DNA from 2 places in the Colwellia sp. MB3u-8 genome. Region 2 is predicted to be linked to the other one. Evidence: riboswitches for the same ligand, from Rfam matches in the RefSeq annotation. Region 2 holds a riboswitch; the other holds the start of a gene.
What was found. A riboswitch is a leader RNA that binds a small molecule or an ion and turns the genes downstream of it on or off. The one in region 2 is predicted to bind cobalamin.
Positions count from the first base shown of each region.

Region 1 (7,546 bases), on a different contig from region 2:
TGCTTTTTTGATAAGGGTTGAATAATAACATCAACATTTGTTTGCAGTATTTGCTCAATATTTACTTGTGGATATTGGGCTTTTGCTGCCATAAATGGATTATTAATACTGCAAGCGTCTAAAAACTGTTGCGGCCAACTCCCTTTGGCAATGGTGGTTAAGGGTCTAGACCACACTTCATAAAAACCGGTGAGTGGTTTTTTATGACCATATTGCTTTTTGATATTGGCTAAATCCGCTAGAAACTTAGCCGCAACACGTTTAGCTTGCGCGCTGTGACCTGACAGTTTCCCGAACAAGCGCAGCTCTTTAGCAACATCTTCAAAGCTATTGGGCTGCGAGTAAACCACACGAAAGCCCAGTTGCTTAATACGGGCTAAATCATCACTTGGGTTACCACTCTTCCAAGCGATAACTAAGTCTGGTTGTAATTCAATGACCCGCTCTAATTGAATACGTAAAGAGCTGCCAATTCTGGGTATTGTCTTTGCCGCTAGCGGATAATCAGCGTGATCAGTAGTAGCAACGATTTGGTCGCCGGCGCCAATATCAAACAACATCTCAACAATGTGTGGTGATAATGCAATGATGCGTGGTTTAGGCGCATCAATAACCGCGGCATGATCAATACTTTTACTTGTGGCTTGTGTGCTCGCAATATAAGCAAAGCCCAGTAATATAATCCCTAGGTATTGGCTGAATTTCATGACGATTCCATTGGTGTTTTATGACAGCAATATGGGCTACCAATCAATACCTTTTTGTGCTTTTATACCGTTATCAAAAGCATGCTTAAGCGGCTGAACTTCACTGACGGTATCGGCAAGTTCAATGATACTGCGATGACATGCACGGCCAGTGATAATGACATGCTGTTTAGCAGGGCGATTAACGATAGCTTCAATCACTTCATCTAAATCTAAATATTTGAATGACAGCATGTAGGTTAATTCATCAAGTAAAATCACGTCGACACTTTCATCTTTTAGTAAGCGTTTTGCCTCTTCCCAGACTATGACGGCAGCGGCAATGTCTTTTGACTTGTCTTGGGTGTCCCAAGTGAAACCGGTTGCCATGACATGAAACTCAACGCCATTATTTTCTAATAAATTACGTTCACCACAGGCCCAATCACCTTTAATAAATTGTAATGCCGCCGCTTTATAGCCATGCCCAACCGCGCGGGCTAGCGTGCCAAAGCCTGATGTTGATTTACCCTTACCATTACCTGTGATAACAATAAGTAAACCGCGTTCTTCTTGAGCGGAATCAATGCGGGCATCAACTTTTTCTTTAAGGCGTTGCATACGAGCTTGATGATTTTGAGTTTTATCTGTATCTGTTGTCATGTGATTTATCCTGTTTTACGTGTGCGATACATGATCGCTAAAAAGAAAATACTGCCAATGGCTGAAGTAATGATGCCAATCGGAATTTCGACATTACTCAGCAAACTGCGCGCGGCAACATCAACCCAAACTAAAAAGCATCCGCCAACCAAGGCGGAGCCAATAATTAACGGCATGGTGGTAACGCCAACCAGTTGCCTAACAATATGTGGGATCATCAGGCCAACAAAACCAATACCACCGCAATAAGCCACTATGGCGGCGGTCACTGCTGCACATAAAGCTAATAGAATTAAACGCAGTTTGTTAACGTTAACGCCAAGGCTTGCCGCACTTTCATCGCCCAGCAACAGCGCATCTATTTGTCGGTGTAAGGCAAAAATAGTCAGTAAAGTCAGTAATACCATGGCACTGATCAAATAAAAGTGAAACATTTCAACGCGCGTTAAACTGCCCATTAACCAAAAAATAACGCGGCTGGTGGCAAAAGGGTCGCCAAGGTAAAGAATAAAGTGGCTAATAGAGCCAAGCATGAACGACACCGCAATGCCGGTTAATAACAAATGGTTCATATTACGCAGTAAGGTCGCGATACCAAAGACAATGACCACAGAAAACAATGCCCCAAGAAATGCCGCCAATGGCAAGGCTAGCGCTTGTTGGTCACTGAGCACTAAAGTGGCGATGGTAGCGCCCAAACCTGCGCCAGAAATAATACCAAATAAATAAGGGTCGGCGAGTGGGTTACGAGTTACATTTTGCAGTATTGCCCCGGCACAAGCTAAACCCATGCCAGCCACTAAACCCACCAAAACACGTGGAATGCGTATTTGCCAAATCACCATGTCGTGCATAGTGGAGGCGCATTGATTAACCACACATTGAAATATATCTAGGCTAGTAATGCTTGCTGGCCCAAAGGTTATCGACATAATAATGGAGAATAAGGTAAAAGCAATAAGGCCTGAAAATACCCAGACATTTTTACCTTTGCGGTTGCCAAGAATACTCACGCGTGTTGACCTTTACTAGTTGACTCAGTTGACTCAGTTGACTCAGTTGACTCAGTTGAGCACATTGGCCCCGTTGGTTTAACAGCCGATTGATGAGCCATCATAGTATCAGCTGCGGGATAGAAATAAACTCTAGGTACGCCACAATGTTGTGCGTCATCTCGATAACAGGGTAAACCAAAAACTTTTGTTAACAGCTCAGGCTTTAGCACTTGATCAACACTATTGTCGCTGACTAAGTTGCCTTTATCTAATAGCAGCAAACGATTACAGTAATGTGCGGCTAGATTGAGATCATGTATGGTCATAATAACGGTAATATTTAACGCTTTTACTAGTTGTAATATTTGATGTTGGTAGAAAATATCTAAGTGATTAGTAGGTTCATCTAAGACCAATATTTTTGCTTTTTGTACTAGGGCTTTAGCAATTAATACCCGTTGTTGTTCGCCGCCAGATAAGGTGTTAAAAAATTTTGCTTGGCTGCTAGCTAAACCCACTTTTTCTAACGCGAGCATAATATCTTTTTTATCTACGTCATTATCACGAGCAAAGAGGCTTTTATAGGGCAGTAAGCCCATTCTAACCACATCATATACGTTTAAATCAAATATGGGGGGCGAGTTTTGTACCACTAAAGCAAATGTTTGTGCTAATTCATGTGGTTTGTAGTCGCTGATTTTTTTATTTTTTAGCTTAATGTAGCCTTGCCAATTTTTGTATTGGTTTAGTATGCACTTAAGGAGTGAGGTTTTACCGGCACCATTAGGCCCGATAATGCCAATAATATCGCCGCGGGCAACATCAAATGAAATATTATTGAGAATACTTTGTTTATCAACAGCCCAAGAGACTGACTCAACACTGAGTAATTTTGCCATTAAAGCCAGCCTAGCTTAGTGCTAATCACGTTTGGTATGTGTTGGATAATAACTAAGGAGTATATTTTCATTGCGGCCTAGAGGTTAATTCAAAAGCTTATGTTGCATAATAAAACTAACTACAGCGCAGAAAATAGGATACGAATGCCTTAAAGACAGTGTAACTTACGTGTATTCCCGCACGGTGTTAACATGATTAGCTTGGTACAATAGGTTGATACTAGGTGTCCTGACTTATAACTTTTTATTAAAAGCTATTTACAGTTGCGGGTACAGTCACGGAATTTAACCGTGTTCCCTATCAATTAGCCAAGACAATAACAAAGCATGTGGCTAAAGGTATCAATTATTAGGCAAGAGATTTTACGGCTTAGCATGCTGCTTTACAATAAAAACCGTCATTTGACACGCTATAAGCGGTGTAAAAAAAAAGGAGCTAATGCTCCTTTTTTATTTTGACACTGTATTTTGACAATTTTTTTTACGCGTTAATTAGACCTAAGGTAATTTTTCTTATGTCATCAGTAAAGCCAATATTACCAAATTTTAACGCGCTTCTCAGGGGCGATATACATAGCGTCACCTGCTTTAACGTCAAAGGCGCTATAAAACTCAGGCATATTTGATAATGCACCTAGCGCACGGAACTCACCTGGGGAATGTGGGTCTGTCGCTACGCGATTTCTTAATGACTTTTCAACCATTTTTCCACGCCATATTTGTGCAAAGCCCATAAAGAAGCGTTGGTCGCCGGTTAAGCCGTCAATCACTGGGGCTTCTTTACCATTTAATGAAGCTTTATAAGCTTTATAAGCGATATTAACTCCGGATAAATCACCAATGTTTTCGCCTAAGGTTAGTTCGCCATTAACCTTTAAGTCATCAAATACCTCATAGTTGCTATACTGTGCCACTAAGTTATCCGCGCGCATGGTAAAGGCCGCTAAATCTTCATCAGTCCACCAGTTACGCATGTTGCCTTTACTATCGTATTTGCTACCTTGGTCGTCAAAGCCGTGGCCCATTTCATGACCAATAACGGCGCCAATGCCACCGTAGTTTACCGCATCGTCTGCCGCTAAATTAAAAAATGGTGGCTGTAAAATAGCCGCTGGAAAGACAATTTCGTTTTTAGTTGGGTTGTAATAAGCATTAACGGTTTGAGGTGTCATCGCCCATTCTTGTCGGTCAATTGGACCACCAAGCTTAGCCAGTTCTTTTTGGTGAGCAAGCGTACCAGAGCGTATTGTATTGCCGACTAAATCGTCACTTTTAATGCTTAGTGCTGTGTAATCTTCCCACTTATCTGGGTAGCCTATTTTAGGATCAAAGCTGGCGAGTTTTATACGTGCTGATTTTTTAGTCGCCTCTGACATCCAGTCTAGTTCGTCTATGCTTGCGCCGTAAGCATCACGTAAATTTTCAACCAGTTCTGTCATACGGGTTTTAGCTTCAGGCTTAAAGTGACGGCCAACATAAACTTTACCAATAACTTCACCTAAATTGTTATTAACTACGGCAACACCACGTTTCCACAGTGGGCGCTGTTCTTCACGACCACTTAACTGTTTTGAATAAAAATCAAAGTTTTCATTCGCTAACTCGGTGGTAAGTGAGCTGGAAAAGTTACTCAGAGTGTGAAAAGTGAGGTAAGTCTGCCAATCAGCTAACGATGTTGCCGCGAATGTTTCACCAAAACCTTTAATAAATGAAGGTTGGTTAATAATGATATCTTTCTGCGAGGCTACACCCTGTGCTGCAAGGTAGGCGGTCCAGTTGAAAGCATCTGTTACTGTGTTTAAATCGGTAACATTAAATTTGTTATAACGCTTAGTACTGTCTCGAGATTCAACTTTTGTCCAATGAAAACCGGCTAACTGAGTTTCAAGCGCCATAATGGTTTGAGCGGCGGCTTTACCATTTTTTAAACCCGCTAAGTTGAATATGTTTTCAATGTGGGCAAGGTAACCAGCACGTAATGCTGAAAAACGTTCTGCTTCATTAAAGTAGTAGTCTCTGTCCGGCAAACCTAAACCACTTTGCCATATATGTGTGGCATATCGTGTTGAGTCTTTTGCATCAACACTGATATAAAAAGCGAGCGGGCTACCGACACCAATTTTTTGATTTTCACCAAAGAAAGTGGCGAGTTCATTTTTATCTTTCAAGCCATTAATTTGGTCAAATATTGTTTGTACTGGCGCTGTGCCTGCAGTGTTACGAGTATCTAGATCCATAAATGAACGGAATAAGTCAGCCACTTTTTGCTCATCACTGCCCATTTTTAGATTTTTAGTCGCGGCTAATTCTTCGATAATCGCTTTTACGTTGTCATCAGCTTCATCACGTAAGTCATAAAATGAGCCAATGGCGGTTTTGTCACCCGGAATTTCGTGAGCGTTTAACCATGCGCCGTTAACGTAACGGTAAAAGTTGTCTTGTGGACGAACAGACAAGTCCATAGTGGCTTTATCAATACCCGATGACAAAGCCGTTTTTTGCATAACCGGTACTTCAGTCGCAGTTTTTGTGCTGGTATTATCATTACAACCTGCAATGAATAGTAAAGAGCTGCAAACAGCCGTTGTTATTATTTTCTTCATTCAATACTCACAATTTAATTAGTAGACTAACTTTTATTTAAAGTAAAAAGATATTAAAGGCTATAACGCTGATTTACAAGGATAAGTTAATATTATTACATATTATTAACTTATCCTTGTACGTTAACGTTTACCCACTAGGAAATATGTAGATGTTTTCTTGTTACGTATTAATAACCATTTTTGTCATTTATCTTTTGCTGCAGAGCGTTTTTATTTTTTTTCATGGTTTGGTCTAGTTAAAAAATATCTTGTTAACTTGTATGTTAACAGCATCAATTTAAAAAATTCTGCAACAGCCTAAGTAGAAAAAATTACAATAGCTCGCTTATTATGAGTTAGTGTTGTTATGCTAAGTGGCTTACTTAACAGTAATGTGGTGGAACTTAATGGCTATTTATAACCCGCTAACTAAATGTTCGCTGCGGGTCATCAGGGTAATACAGGCCAGACTGACTTAAACAAGCTATTTGCTCAGACCTTGGCTGGGTTAATGGACAAGGTAAGGACCTTTAAATAACCCTAGTGGCTTAAGTTGTCATCATTCAGTTACCTTTTACCCTTTACTGTTTACCGTCAACTTTATTGATCTGAGTACTGTCTATGATCGTACTCTAACTACTTGAAGATAATTGAGAAATATATTCTATGCATAGTCGTTTATTTTATCTGGTCGCCTTACTTGTTATTAGTAGCCAAACTTTTGCCCAGTCTTGGGGCAATAAAGACACTAATAAAAAGACGGTGATAGTTCAAAAAATCATTTATCAAACTCAAAAAAATAGTTTAGAAGCCGTAGGCACTGCGGAAGCCGTTAAATCTGTTACGCTTTTTCCTGCGGTCAATGAAAGGGTGGTTGCGGTTAACTTTGTGCCTGGTCAGCGTGTTAAAAAAGCACAAGTATTGATGATGTTATATAACGAACGTCAGTTGGTTACCTTGGAAAGAGCCAAAATTGAATTCAAAGATGCGGCCAGAAAAAATCTCCTATTAGCAGAAAGTATTAAAAAAGGTGCTGCATCACAAAGTGATTTAGATGATTCTATCACCACACTCGAGTTGGCAAACGTAGCCGTTAAAGAAGCGAAAATAGCCTTAGATGAGCGTATTATACGAGCGCCCTTTGCGGGTGTGGTAGGGCTAACTGACATCCAAGTAGGTGACAGAGTTAACCTTCAAAGCGTGATCACCACCATAGACGATCGCCAAGCATTATTTATCAACTTCACCGCACCAGAAATAGCAGTGGCTTTGTTGTCGCAAGAACCCCAAGTGCAGCTAGTACCCTGGCAAAATCGTTTAGTGACTATCGAGGCAAGTATCGCACAAGTTGACTCACGCATTAACGAGCAAGATAGAACTATTCGCGTCAGAGCGCTACTCGATAATAGCGAAGACACTTATCGACCCGGTATGAGCTTTCGCGTTAACTTAACCGTGCCTGGACAAGATTATATTGCTGTGCCTGAAGCGGCTTTATTATGGAGTGCCACGGGTGCTTATGTTTGGCAAATGGTTGATGAAAAAGCGGCACGAGTTGATGTGAAAATTCGTGAACGCTTGCGAGGCACTATTTTAGTCAAAGGTGAATTTAACCTAACCGCACCTTTGGTAGTAGAGGGCGTGCAGCAATTACGTCAAGGACAAGCATTAAAAGCACAGAACACTTTCAATGAGTCTATTGTCAAAGAGGTTGAGGG
Region 1 is NZ_JACGVA010000062.1:66,961-74,506, reverse strand. Features, by position in the region: gene H4J54_RS09335 (cobalamin-binding protein) at 1-707, opposite strand, end outside; gene cobO (cob(I)yrinic acid a,c-diamide adenosyltransferase) at 744-1,349, opposite strand; gene H4J54_RS09325 (iron ABC transporter permease) at 1,355-2,356, opposite strand; gene H4J54_RS09320 (ABC transporter ATP-binding protein) at 2,359-3,243, opposite strand; cobalamin riboswitch at 3,445-3,588, opposite strand; gene H4J54_RS09315 (M13 family metallopeptidase) at 3,780-5,846, opposite strand; gene H4J54_RS09310 (efflux RND transporter periplasmic adaptor subunit) at 6,495-7,546, shown strand, end outside.
Region 1: linked by a shared signal. The riboswitch ahead of H4J54_RS09320 (ABC transporter ATP-binding protein) and the one ahead of H4J54_RS14535 (TonB-dependent receptor domain-containing protein) in region 2 are both predicted to bind cobalamin.

Region 2 (7,546 bases):
ACAATGCTCGCCATTATCGCCTCAGCGCTCGTCAGCTTGTCTTTGCTAGCGGCATTTTCAGCAATCACCGCAATACGACTTTCAACATCTTGGTAAATTTCAATCAGCTCTTCTGGATTTAACAGATTGTTTTCTAGAATAATACGCGCCGTGTGTAATAGCGGGTCTTGAAATTCTGTTGCGGTAATATCCGCCATATCACGGTAAACAAACTCAGCGTCAGACCCCGCATGGCCCAGTATACGCACGGTGCGAATATGTAAAAACACCGGTTTACGCAATTCTCGAGCAATACGTTCAGCTTTTTTGGCGGTTTGGTAAGTATCTAAAATATTCAAGCCATCACAATAGAGATAAGTTAAACCGGCTCTGTTTTCATAATTAGCCGCAATCCAACCTTCTGGGGTTGCGGTTGAAATACCAATGCCGTTATCTTCACAGACAAAAACAATCGGCATAGGAATCGACTGATAGGCTGCCCAAGCTGTGCTATTAATTGCCCCTTGTGTAGTGGAATGGTTCGATGATGCATCGCCAAAATTACAAATAATCACGCCATCGTTTGGAATTTCGCCTTGATGGGCTAAACGCTCGGCTAGCGGAATACTAAAAGCAGCACCCATAGCTTTGGGTAAATGTGAAGCTATGGTGCTAGTTTGTGGCGGAATAGCGAGTGCTTTACTACCAAGCACCTTATGACGACCACCAGAAATAGGGTCATCTTTTGAGGCCGCAAATGACAATAACATGTCATATAAAATGGTTTGTCCGGGCACTTGCTTACTACGCTGTATAACAAACGCGGCACTGCGATAATGTAAAAAAGCCATATCTGTTGGGCGAAATGCCTTGGCATAAGCGGCATTACCCTCATGGCCAGAGCTACCAATAGTATAAAAACTTTGACCTTTTTTCTGCATCACGCGTGACTGTAAATCAAGGTGGCGACTCATGACTTGCGTTTCAAATAAGTCAATCACTTCAGCTGAACTTAGTCCAACATCATTAGGGCTTAAAGCACAACTTGATTCAGGTAAAGTTCGTGCTCGAACAAAATTGATAAAATTTTCATTCACCAATTGATTGCGATCAGACATCATATCTCCACGGGGATAGTTATTATGGTTGTAGTTTAAAATTAGTGTTGCCAGACGATTTAAGCTATCAAACAAAAGCTAAAAAAAGGCATGCAAAACAAAGTACAAAAATAATAAGCAAAAATCAGCCAAAGTTAAAATATTCTTTTCCTTTATCTGCTATAGTTTTTTCCTATACCGCTTCTGATAACGTTACCTATGACAGTACCGATAACAACACTAAAGTAACCAAGATTATTATGGATTTAAAATCACTGAATTATTTTATTGCCGTCTACGAGTTAAAAAGCTTTAGTGCGGCGGCAAAAACCTGCTTCATTGCCCAACCGTCAATATCGGCAGCAATCGCACAATTAGAGCAACAACTTAGTGTGCAACTTTTTATTCGTCATGCACGTGGTGTAACGCCGTCAGAGCAAGGGGAAAAACTTTTTCCGTTAGCCAAGCAACTGCTAGGACAAGCGGGGGCAATCAAAAATGTGTTTTCAGAAAAAACCGATAAACAGCCGTTTAACTTAGGCGTAACCCGAGGTTTAGGTGTTGAGCGCATGAGCCTGCTATTAAAAGATTTTACCTCAGCCAATCCTTTGGTTGAGCTGACCTTAGTCCCTCATACCGATAAAGTTGATGCGCGTATTATTTTAAAAGACGAACTCCATGAGAGTGAACAATATATCAAGATGTGGCAAGAAGACTACTTGCTGGTATTGCCTTACGATCACGTATTAGCACTCAAGGATACCGTAACGTTAAAGCAACTCGATGGCTTACCTTTTATTCAACGCACACCTTGCAGTGCTTGGAATAACTTACAAGACACTTTAGCGCTGGCGGGTATTAGTCTTGATGTGCGAGCAAAAATTACCACCATAGATTATGCACTGGGTTTGGTACATGCCGGTTTAGGTTGTGCATTTTTACCGGCACATAGTGAAATTATTAAGCGCAGTGACGTAGTGTTTAGACCGATAGTTGGCTTACAACTGACCAGAGAAATTGTCCTCGCCTATACAAAATCATCTGAAGCTATCGATAATTTAAAGCGTTTAGCGCGAAAACATGCACACTAGCCTTGGTTACCTGTGTTTTTCTGCCTGTAAAAATAAAAAAACATCTCACAGGGAGAAAAGAATGAGAACTGCAGGAGGTAAAGCACGGCTAATATAAAGGCAATATCAATGCAAAAAGTTATCTGTCGCTAGCTTGGCCTCTTTTTTCTCAAACATTAATAGCAAAAGAACACTTTTCATCTTGGCGACTATCTCTTAATATGTCGATAACTTAACATTTCGACTGTTTATATGTCGAACGCTTAATATGTCGAACGCTTTATAGTGATAAGATTTCGCGTATTTATAGCGCCTTATTGTCAATAAAAAACATCCTATGACTTCAGCCTTACCGCATAAATTACTCGCACAGGTATTACCACAATTTGGTTATGCTATAGAAAATTGCAAAATCACTTTGCTCGGCAATGGCCTGATCAATAACACTTACCTAGTGCAAACGCTTGATAAAAATTTTGTTTTACAACATTTAAATCAACAAGTGTTTAATGTACCGCGGCAAGTAACTGATAATGCCGACCTGATTAGCGCACACTTAAAAATTAAGTCTGACAATAAGAGCTACCCTTTAACGCCGATTTATCAGCTGCGCAGCATAGATAATAAAAACCATGTTAAAGTACAAGGGCAATATTGGCGTAGCCTGCATTATATTCCTCAGTGTTATACCTTAGAGTCAATAACTAGCGTCGAGCAAGCCAGTGTAGTCGCCCGCGCCTTTGCACAGTTTACTGCCGCACTTAGTGATTTTAACAGTGCAGAATTAGCTGAAATCATTGCACATTTTCATGACTTATCCATACGAATAAAACAATTTCAACAAGCACTAGCAAGCGCGGCAGATACACTATTAGTAGCTGCTCAGCCAAGTATTGCCTTTATTCAATCTCAGCAAACTTTTATCGACAGTATCGCTGACATCACTAAAAAATTGCCCTTACGTGTTACCCATAACGACACTAAAATTAACAATCTACTTTTTAGCAAAGCAACCAACCAGCCTGTTGCGGTGATTGATCTAGATACCTGTATGCCAGGTTATGTGATGCATGATTTTGGCGATATGGTACGCAGCTGTTGTCCGTCAATTGCCGAAGATAGCCCTGAACTCGATAATATGAGCCTTAATTTTGAGATATTAACCGCGTTAACCAACGCCTACATTGAAGGTTTTAATGGCTCGCTCAGCGAAATTGAACGCAGAAGTTTAATCCTTGGCATTAAATTGATGCCGTTTATGCTCAGTATTCGATTTTTAACTGACTTTTTAAATGGTGATCAGTACTTTAAAACCACTTACGCCAGCCACAATTTAGTCCGAGCAAAAAATCAATTACAGCTTTATCGCTTGTTTTGCCAACAAGAAGCATTATTAACTAAAATAGTATTATCAGCGCCCACATCGAACACACCCGCATAATATAAAAAAGGCACCCTAGTGTTATAGAGGGTCCCTTTTTTATTTACAGGGCTATTTCAATACGCTTTAAAAAGCTCTTTCAAAAGCGCTAAGCAATAATAACCCCCCGACAGGTCAATACAACTTAGTTGTGATAAGTAATACCCAGATAAAGTGCGCGTTCTTGGCTGTTGAAGCTACTCGCTGTTTGATACGATTTATCTAATAAATTAGTAAGACGAGAAGAAACGCTAAAATTTTGAGATACATCGTAGTTCAGCCCTAGGTTAATTAATTGATAACTCGCTAAATCAACCTTACCAATGCCGAATACGGCATCTTCTCTTGCACCAACAAATTGATATTCTGCGTAAACGTCTACTGCACTCACTGTGGTGACAAATTTATAGTTGAATTTTTCTTTTGCGCGACGAATAAGCTGCTCATAGCTTAAGCGGCCAGTATTATCTGTTGTCGATTGATCTTCGGCATCCGTATAAGAAAGATTAACGTCATGCATACCACCAAAGCCAGCATAGTTGGCTGAGAGTTCAACACCATTAATTTCAACTTTTGCGAAATTTGCTGCCACACCATCTTTTTGACCAATTAGGTCATCAATTTTTGAACGGTATAAGCTAACACTGGTGTTAACTTCAGCAATTTTTGTTTCGAAAAACAACTCTACCGTTTCAGAAAGCTCTGAATCAAGTGTTGGCGTGCCAAAACCTGGGTAGAATAAATCATTATAAGTCGGCACTTTAAAGCCAGTACCATAATTAAGTACCACGCGAGTATCTTCATCAGCTCTATGACCGACGCCGAAATTATAAGTATTTTCTGAGTTAACATCTTCAACACTGTCGTGTCTTAATGTTGCTTCAAATGTCCATGCATTTTCAGTATATAAGCTATGGGCGAAAACACCTGTGGTGTCTCTTTCTTCTTTGTCAAAAACAATGCTACTTTTAGAGACATCGTCTTGATAATAATCAACACCAATATTAACTTGCAGATTATCAGAAAGTTGGCTGTTATTAACAATCGAGTATTGATTACGACGGGTTTCAAAAACCCCTTGTGAAAGGCCATCGCTTAAACTGTCGATACTGTCACGACTTTGCCCAACAGAAAAAACGGTGTTGTTATTTACACCTTTAATACGGGTAGCATAATTGGCACGAACTAACCACGCATGATTGTTAAAGTCAGAGCCATTATAATAACCATCATATTCATTGTCGCCGCTATCACTTGATAACAACCACTCTACTGAAAAATCTTCCGTAATTTTTTGCTGGCCCCTAATCGCAACTGAGGTAAAGTCGTAACCGTCGTCATCAGTTTCAGCGCCTTCTTGAACATCATAACCATCACTTTCTTCTTTACTGATGGTGATAGTCGTTTGGCCGTCACCATGGCTAATACCTGCGCCAGCTTTATATTTTTGATAGTTGTCAGTACCAAAACTAGCACCGGCAAACAACTCTCCCGCTGATAACTGACGAGTAAATATTTGAATAACACCGCCAATAGCGTCTGAGCCCCACAATGCTGCACGTGGGCCTTGCACGATTTCGATACGCTCAATCATCTCTGGCGAAATGGTATTTAAACTTGTGCCGCCCGATGTAGCAGAACTCACTCGCACGCCATCAATCAGTACTAAGGTATGATCTGAGTTAGTGCCACGCATAAAAATTGAGGCGTTTTGCCCTCTACCGCCATTAGTGGCAATATCAATACTGGGTACTGTAGATAATAAATCTAAAAATGAAATTGGGTTAGCTAGCTCGATATCTGCACGTGTAATAACCACTTGGCTAGTCAGCGCATCGTCAATATTTAGGTGTGTACGGGTTGCCGTTACGGTTAATACTTCAACATCTTTTGCCTTACTTTCGGTGCTTGCTGAAGCGACAAAAGCTGTTGACATAGCACTGATAACGGCAAGTGATAATAGTGATTTTTTGAAAAAATTGTTTTGTTTAATGTTCATATGACCTCATTAACGATGCCCTCCGCACCATTGGTATTACCGCGCTTAAGCGCAGTTTAATTATGCAAGTTAAAGTGCTCGGACTAACATGGCCAAGCTTTCTATCGATATATATTTATATAAATAAAACGCTTAACACTATGATTACCGTTGCGGGGGCAGTGAAAAAATTTCATTTTCTTCCCTCGAACTTACGATGTAAAACAGTCACTAAAGTGTTCAGTTACTGTCGCTTGTTTAAATTTTTCGTGTTACTGAGTTGACAGCTTATTACTCGGCGTATCGACACCTTGATTAATAATGTCGTAAATTTTATCCATAGCTAAATGCTGCTGACAGACATCAGCTAATCGCTCAAGTTGTATTTCTCGATGTTGATTAATATCAACCATGGCTTGTGCTATATCTTTTATACCCAGCCAATTCAGCACGAGTTGGGTCGGCGCTGGACAATCAAAAAAACCATGAATATAGGTGGCAATAATTTGTCCGTCATTGGAAATACAGCCCTCAGGCATGTTCTGTGCTTTATTTCTTGGCTGATAATGAATGTTAAGTAGTGGCGCATTTAACGCTGGGCCGGTAGAAACACCGCAATGTATTTCATAACCACTTAACTGACAGGTTTCGCCATTAAGCCTCATGGTGGCAGATACTTGGCTTAAGGATTTTTCTTGCGTTAGGGTCGTTGTGAAGTCTAATAAGCCTAAGCCAGAAATCTCTTCAATGTGCGATTCAATATGCTCAGGGTCAAAAATTTGCTTACCTAACATTTGATAACCACCACAAATACCGAGCAACTTTCCACCGTAACGTAAGTGCTGCTCAATTTCTTGCTGCCAACCCTGTTGCTTTAAAAACCTTAAATCAGAAATAACATTTTTACTGCCCGGTAAAATAATTAAATCAGCCCCTTGCAACGACTGACCTATTCTAATGTATTGTAAGTCGATATTCGGTTGTAAGCGCAGCGGATCAAAGTCGGTATGATTGCTCATATGTGGCAACAAGGGCACAAAAATCTTCACCTTGGCTTGCGTGACTTTATTATCAAGCGCTACGGCATCTTCGGCGTCTAACGCTAAGTCATGTAAATAAGGTAAAACCCCTAACACGGGTTTACCTGTGCGTTGTTCAAGCCAATCTAAGCCAGATTCAAGTAGGCTTATATCGCCGCGAAACCGGTTGATAATAAAACCTTTGATTCTGGCTTGTTCTGAATCAGACAATAACGCTAAGGTACCAACAAGGTGAGCAAAGACACCCCCACGGTCAATATCTGCCACTAAAACCACAGGACAGTCAACCGCTTCGGCATAACCCATGTTGGCAATATCATGGGCACGAAGATTAATTTCCGCCGGGCTGCCAGCACCTTCAACTAACAATACCGCATGATCATTGGCTAAACGTTGATGAGATTCGAGCACCGCTTGTATCGCCACTTTTTTGTAGTCGTGATATTTACTAGCTTCCATATTTGATATGGCTTTGCCATGCACAATAACTTGTGCGCCAGTGTCAGTATTAGGTTTTAATAAAATAGGGTTAAAGTCAAAGCGCGCCTCTACTTTTGCGGCAATAGCTTGTAAAGCCTGAGCACGGCCAATTTCGCCACCGTCTTTGGTTACCGCACTATTTAAGGCCATATTTTGTGGCTTAAATGGCGCGACATTATATCCAGCATTCACTAATACCCGACATAAACCGGCAACTAAGGTGCTTTTTCCTGCGTCTGACGTTGTCCCTTGCACCATGAGTGTTTTCACAATATAGCCTTGGGCTTAATTTTTTCAGGCCATTTTAATGTTAAAGATAGTGGTAAAGATAAGTTTGCCATCATAAACTCGACATTATTAACCATGCTAGCAATGCTTGGGTGTAGCCAGCCCGCTTGGTCAAAAGATAGATGAGAAAAATCAACCATTGGCACTATGGCTTGATGCATTGGGTTATTCATTTGCTTGGTAACTTTACTGGG
Region 2 is NZ_JACGVA010000069.1:2,857-10,402, forward strand. Features, by position in the region: gene H4J54_RS14520 (alpha-ketoacid dehydrogenase subunit alpha/beta) at 1-1,097, opposite strand, end outside; gene H4J54_RS14525 (LysR family transcriptional regulator) at 1,337-2,167, shown strand; gene H4J54_RS14530 (phosphotransferase enzyme family protein) at 2,484-3,587, shown strand; gene H4J54_RS14535 (TonB-dependent receptor domain-containing protein) at 3,712-5,565, opposite strand; cobalamin riboswitch at 5,621-5,795, opposite strand; gene H4J54_RS14540 (cobyric acid synthase) at 5,817-7,334, opposite strand; gene H4J54_RS14545 (hypothetical protein) at 7,331-7,525, opposite strand; gene H4J54_RS14550 (hypothetical protein) at 7,522-7,546, opposite strand, start outside.